2 regions of the Vibrio sp. TRT 29B02 genome follow, and region 2 is predicted to be linked to the other one. Evidence: predicted binding sites of a transcription regulator. Region 2 holds the regulator's gene; the other holds the start of a gene.
What was found. The regulator CRP, encoded in region 2, controls carbon source genes, mostly activating them, when cyclic AMP is high. The targets are predictions, from matches to a motif close to TGTGANNNNNNTCACA.
Positions count from the first base shown of each region.

Region 1: the regulator CRP is predicted to act here: its motif matches at 1,654-1,669, upstream of rppH (RNA pyrophosphohydrolase).

Region 1 covers NZ_JBNJOJ010000007.1:45,877-49,049, forward strand. The annotation lists gene ptsP (phosphoenolpyruvate--protein phosphotransferase) at 1-981, opposite strand, end outside; gene rppH (RNA pyrophosphohydrolase) at 984-1,502, opposite strand; gene mutH (DNA mismatch repair endonuclease MutH) at 2,135-2,800, shown strand; gene ACQEXT_RS06205 (DUF6482 family protein) at 2,797-3,108, opposite strand.
Region 2 covers NZ_JBNJOJ010000029.1:51,206-54,378, reverse strand. The annotation lists gene astD (succinylglutamate-semialdehyde dehydrogenase) at 1-138, shown strand, start outside; gene ACQEXT_RS16780 (DUF1338 domain-containing protein) at 229-1,020, shown strand; gene crp (cAMP-activated global transcriptional regulator CRP) at 1,262-1,894, opposite strand; gene ACQEXT_RS16770 (phosphoribulokinase) at 2,137-3,006, opposite strand; gene ACQEXT_RS16765 (YheU family protein) at 3,095-3,173, opposite strand, start outside.

The DNA of each region.
Region 1 (3,173 bases), on a different contig from region 2:
CACGACTAAAATAACGGGTTTATCAATGACCGTTCTATCTTGATCCGTGTTGTACAAGAAGAACAATAACCGTTGCCCCAATTCGCGGATGTCCTGAGCTCGTTCTCTGAGATAAACATCCGACATACGAGCAAAACGGTTAGAGTAGGATTCGACCACTTGACGCAATGCCCAGTCCGCTCGGTCTCCCTTGTGAATCTGCGCCTTTAAATCTTTACGCAACATAGGATCGTTAAGCAGGTGGGTAAACAGATCGAAAATCGCTAGCGCATCTTTATTGATCTCGTTATCAAGTCGCTTACGCATTCGGCGAAAATCATTCAACGCCTCTTCGATCGCCAACAGTAACCACTCTTGTTCGCGCTCAATATCCAACGTCGATGCAGGATAAACATTCGTCAGATCAGGCTGGGTGTCATCCCACCAAAAATCACCTATCGCTACCCCTGATGAAGCGGGTACGCCACGTATTGCTTGCTGTTTTTTCTCAAGACGCCAATGTCCCTGAGTTTGGGCATGCGCAATGATAACCGCAAGCTGAGCAGCCAGCGTGACTAGGAATGACTCCTCCATCTCATTAAATAAGCGAGGCGTTTTTTGCTGAACCACCAATACACCGAGAACTTGCTTACGATAGATAATTGGCGTGCCAAGGAAGCTTTGATAAATCTCTTCACCAAGCTCAGAAAAGTACTTGAAATCGGGGTGTTTTGAGGCCTCAGCAATGTTAAGAGGTTCGGCACTACGCTTAACCAAACCAACGAGACCTTCACTAAAGCGAATGTGGATTTTGTCGCCTTTGAAACGCAGGCCTTGAGTCGCCATTAACTCTAAGCGCTGCATCTCTTCATTGGCGAGATAGACAGTGCAACACTCAGTGCTCATCGCACTGCATGTTTGTTTAACCAAGATATCTAAAGCCTGATGAACTTCATCGACTTTAGAAACTTGTTCAACTATTTCCCTTAGTTGAGAAAGCATGTCTATCCTCTTTTGTGTTTACGTTTGCCTTTCACTCTGCGTTCTTTAAATGGCATTGCCATTGATGCAAACTCTTTCATTGCCCGACGATAAACATCGCGCTTAAAAGAAACCACTTGTCTGACTGGATACCAATAACTTACCCAACGCCAACCATCAAATTCAGGGGAACTACCACGTTGCATGTTGATCCTTGATTCATCACAATCTAAACGCAGTAGAAACCATTTCTGTTTTTGGCCGATACAAACAGGCTTAGAATCCCAACGAACTAGCCGCTTAGGTAACTTGTACCTCAGCCAATGACGACTCGTCGCTACGATTTTTACGTCTTTTTTGCTAAGACCAACCTCTTCATATAACTCCCTGTACATTGCTTGTTCAGGGGTTTCACCTTCATCAATCCCTCCCTGAGGGAATTGCCAAGAGTGTTGTCCGTATCGTTTTGCCCAGAAGACCTGACCATGGCTGTTACAGATTACAATACCCACATTTAAGCGGTAACCATCGCCATCTATCACTGGCCAACCTCTATTAAATTCTTAATTACAGTGATTTTTCCACATATCCCCAATATGAGCAAACTTACTAGTGTGACTAACACAGAAAATATTACTTTGGACACCCAAAATGGATAACTTTTAATCAAACCAAAGGTTACTCACACAGTTGTGAGACATAGCCCACATTTATTCACCTTTTCTGTGTATAAGTATGTGAAGAATCAATGAGAAAGTGATCAATAAGCATACAGCTTGAGAAGAAAACACATAAAAAACATGAAAACAATAGAAACAAATAAAATAAAAACAACAACTTAAACATTCAAACCAAATATCATAAAGGCCTATCGTTAGAGCAATTCATCTTCATGATCAGATCGGTCAAAGATCCACCAGCAGTGCATTTATCCACACCACTATCATCAATAGTCACCATCCGAGCCAAAACTCAAGCTATTTTGTCTGCCTAAACCCCTGTTAATTCATACATACTTGCAAAAAAATCACTTTTTTTCGTCATCACCTGTGGATAACTAGTTGAACGTTGATCTTTTCACCAATTTTTCGAACTGTTCGATCTTTGCTTGTTGGTCGTAATTTGAAAGTAATTCGCTACAATAAGCACATTAAACCAATCGACACCAACCGATATGAAATCAGAGCCTAAGTCCGAGCAAGAGTTACTCTCCAGAGCCTGCGATATTGCGGGGATGTCCTTTCAAGAGTTAGCGGCAGAAGCCGACATTGATGTGCCACCCGATCTACGCCGAGATAAAGGATGGGTTGGACAACTATTGGAGTGGCACCTAGGAGCAACCGCGGGCAGCAAGCCACAACAAGATTTTGAACAGCTGGGAATTGAACTAAAGACAATCCCGATCAGCTATATCGGAAAACCACTCGAAACGACTTTTGTTTGTGTCGCTCCGCTGATCGGTGTTCACGGCCTGACTTGGGAAACCAGCCACGTGCGTAATAAACTGTCACGCGTGCTTTGGGTGCCAGTTGAAGGAGAACGAGAGATCCCCCTTTCGGAAAGGCGAGTGGGCTCTCCTCTTATCTGGTCCCCAACGGAGGAAGAAGAACAGCAACTGCGCACTGACTGGGAAGAATTAATGGAAATGATCGTGCTCGGTCGTGTTGAACAGATCACCGCACGCCACGGAGAAGTACTACAACTTCGTCCGAAAGCAGCAAACAGTCGTGTTCTAACAGAGGCCTATGGTGCCAGTGGAAAGCCAATAAAAACCCTGCCGCGAGGTTTTTATTTAAGAACCCAATTTACGGCAAAGATTTTGGAGAACAACTTCATTTAGTGGGTTGTGATCAATATCTCTTGATCATGATACGAAGGGCCATCACCTAAACCACATTCATCATAAGCATTGTGTAAACGAAGATATGCCCTCTCCACTCCCAAACGATTGAGTTCATCTTTGACTTGTTCTAGTGAGTCAAAGTGAACGGGGTCATCGTCGATTCTTATTGGTTCGAGTTTGTGCTTGTATTCAACTGCGAGCAAGTATTGAGATAGGTCTGAACAGCTTATAACAAACACCTTAGGGGGTTGGTAACTTTCTTTGTGTTCACCATGAATCCACTTATGTAATTGAGTTTTTTGCATTCTTCACCTCCAGTATTCAATAGTAGTCAACTTGCGCAATTTTGCGAATTTGTTAGCTGTCCCCT
Region 2 (3,173 bases):
TTCGGTGGCCCAGGCGCTTCTGGCAACCTAAGGCCAAGTGCTTACTATGCAGCGGATTACTGTGCGTACCCAATGGCTTCGATGGAAGGTGGCGAGACACTTCTTCCTGAAACATTAAGCCCAGGTGTTGAACTGTAGAGCGTGAAGTTCGCTTAGATATTTCCCTTTTTGCCTCCCTGAGCCAGGAGGCATTTTTGAACGTAAACAACCCCTATACAAGGAGGCGTTATGACGCCAGATGTTTTATTCCAGCAGTTATGGAATGACTATATTCAACGCTTGTGTCCCTCTGCTGAAAAAGTACACCAACTTCTGCAAGAAGACGAAGCATTGATCAATGACCATATTGCACTACGTACTTTCAACGTTGAGCCGTTAGGTATCGCGACTCTAGCACAACCTTTTCTAGATGCTGGCTACAAGCCGTGTGGCGATTACGTTTTTGAAAGCAAAAAGCTCGCGGCGAAACATTTTGAACATCCCGATCCAAAACAGCCAAAAGTATTTATCAGTGAACTAAAAGTTGATGAGTGTTCTAGTGAACTTCAAGCGATTGTTACCAAGCTAGTCGAGCAAGTAGACGCGGATAAGCTAACAGGTCATGAGTTCTTGTACGGTGGCCGACTATGGGATATTAGTCATGCGGATTACCAAACGCTGGCTAAAGAAAGCGAGTACGCGGCTTGGTTAGCTGCCCATGGTTACGGTGCGAACCACTTTACTGTCAGTGTTAACCAACTTAATGCGTTTGATGAGGTGAAAGGTGTTAATGATCACCTTCGCTCAGCTGGCTTTACTATCAACGAGTTTGGTGGCGAAGTGAAAGGCACGCCTGAAGTGTTGCTTGAGCAATCTTCAACGATGGCTGATAAAGTGCCGGTTCAGTTTACTGAAGGTAGTGAAATCATCCCTGGAGGCTTCTACGAGTTTGCTAAACGTTATCCAATGCCTAATGGCGAGCTTTACCCAGGATTTGTGGCAGCGTCTGCTGACAAGATCTTCGAAAGCACTAACGGGTAAAGAGCAGAAGCGAGAGTCGAGACCGGACTTCGTCCTGCGAGCATTTAGAACGGGCTGCGCCCTTCGAGAACACTGTGTTCCGAGATGGGGCTTCAAAAGATAGTGGCGGGTAGAAGTTGATAACAGCTTTGTGGTTAAAGGTGTTGACGAAACTAGTCCTCAATAAGCCATAATTTTCTCGAAAACAAAAAGCCACCAATGTTTCCATTGGTGGCTTTTATAATTTAGTGCTTAATCGAAATTAACGAGTACCGTAAACAACGATTGTTTTACCGTGTGCAGAAATTAGGTTCTGCTCTTCAAGCATCTTCAAGATACGGCCAACTGTTTCGCGAGAACAGCCAACGATTTGACCAATCTCTTGGCGAGTGATCTTGATTTGCATGCCATCTGGGTGAGTCATTGCATCAGGTTGCTTCGCTAGGTTTAGTAGCGTTTGAGCAATACGACCCGTTACGTCTAGGAATGCTAGGTCGCCCACTTTTTGGCTCGTCACTTGTAGGCGACTTGCCATCTGCGCTGAAAGGCGCATTAAGATATCTGGGTTCACTTGGATAAGCTGACGGAACTTCTTGAATGAGATTTCCGCAACTTCACAAGGAGATTTTGCTCGAACCCATGCGGTACGCTCTTGGTCTTCTTCGAATAGACCAAGTTCACCGATGAAGTCACCTTGGTTTAGGTAAGAAAGGATCATCTCCTTACCTTCTTCGTCTTTGATAAGAACCGCAACAGAACCTTTAACAATGTAGTACAAAGTTTCCGCTTTCTCGCCCGCGTGAATTAGCGTGCTTTTTGAAGGGTACTTATGAATATGACAATGTGAAAGGAACCACTCTAATGTTGGGTCGGTTTGAGGTTTACCTAGAACCATAATATCTCACTTCCTCTGCAGGGTACGCTTGCCGCTTTCCATGTTTAAGCTAAGCCTTAATTAAGACCTACTAGGATAAGAGCACTTTATAAATGCTGCAAGCCAACTTATGTGTCGGTTACAAATAGTATCCTTTTTCTGGCATGATTTCTTGATTTTAATCGGGTACAACAGGCTTTTTGGTACGCAAAACTGTGCACATGATCACGGTATGAAAAGTAATCGTGTTCTAGTTGTGAGCCTTAACCGATTTTGCCCGTTTCTATCAATTGTTGCAGGATAGGGCGAACAATTAATTCCATCGCAAAACTCATTTTTCCGCCTGGTACAACAATGGTGTTGTGGCGTGACATAAACGAACCATCAATCATAGCCAGTAGGTATGGGAAATCGACATTCTTGATACCACGAAGTCGAATGACGACGAAACTTTCGTCCAAACTCGGTATCCCTTTCGCATTTAAAGGGTTTGATGTATCAACGGTCGGAACGCGCTGAAAGTTGATATGAGTTCGGGAAAACTGTGGAGTAATATAGTTTAGATAGTCGTCCATTGAACGTACTATTGAGTCCATGACGGCTTCACGAGAATGACCGCGATCGCGAGTATCACGAACAAACTTTTGAATCCATTCTAAGTTGACGATCGGCACCATGCCTATCAGAAAGTCGACATGTTGTGCGACGTTAACGTCACCATCTACCACCCCCCCGTGTAGCCCTTCATAAAAGAGTACATTGGAGTTTTCTGGTAGGTCTTGCCAAGGCGTAAAAGTACCGGGCATCTGGTTATAAGGTACTGCCTCGTCAAACGTATGGAGGTAGCGACGTACCTGACCATTACCTTCGTGTCCGTATTTACGGAAAAACTCGGCTAGGCCACCAAAGTCGTTCGCTTGTGGGCCAAAGTAACTGATGTGACGGCCTTGCTCGCGAGCCTTACGGATTTCGACATCCATTTCAGGGCGAGTAAAGCGGTGGAAGCTATCCCCTTCGACCCACGCGGCTTTAACGTTCATCATATTGAACATTTTGCGGAAGGCTTCCGAGGTAGTCGTTGTGCCAGCGCCAGATGAACCAGTCACGGCAATAATAGGGTGTTTAGCGGACATGACAAACCTTGTCTGTAAGTTACATTCCATGAATCAATGCCCACTATAACATGCTTTAGCAGACATTGACTGTATGCAGTTCTCTAAATCAAAAACGGTTCTTTAGTTGGATATCGACACTTTCATGCAGTTCTGAATAAACCACAACCGCTTCCCCTGACTCTAGT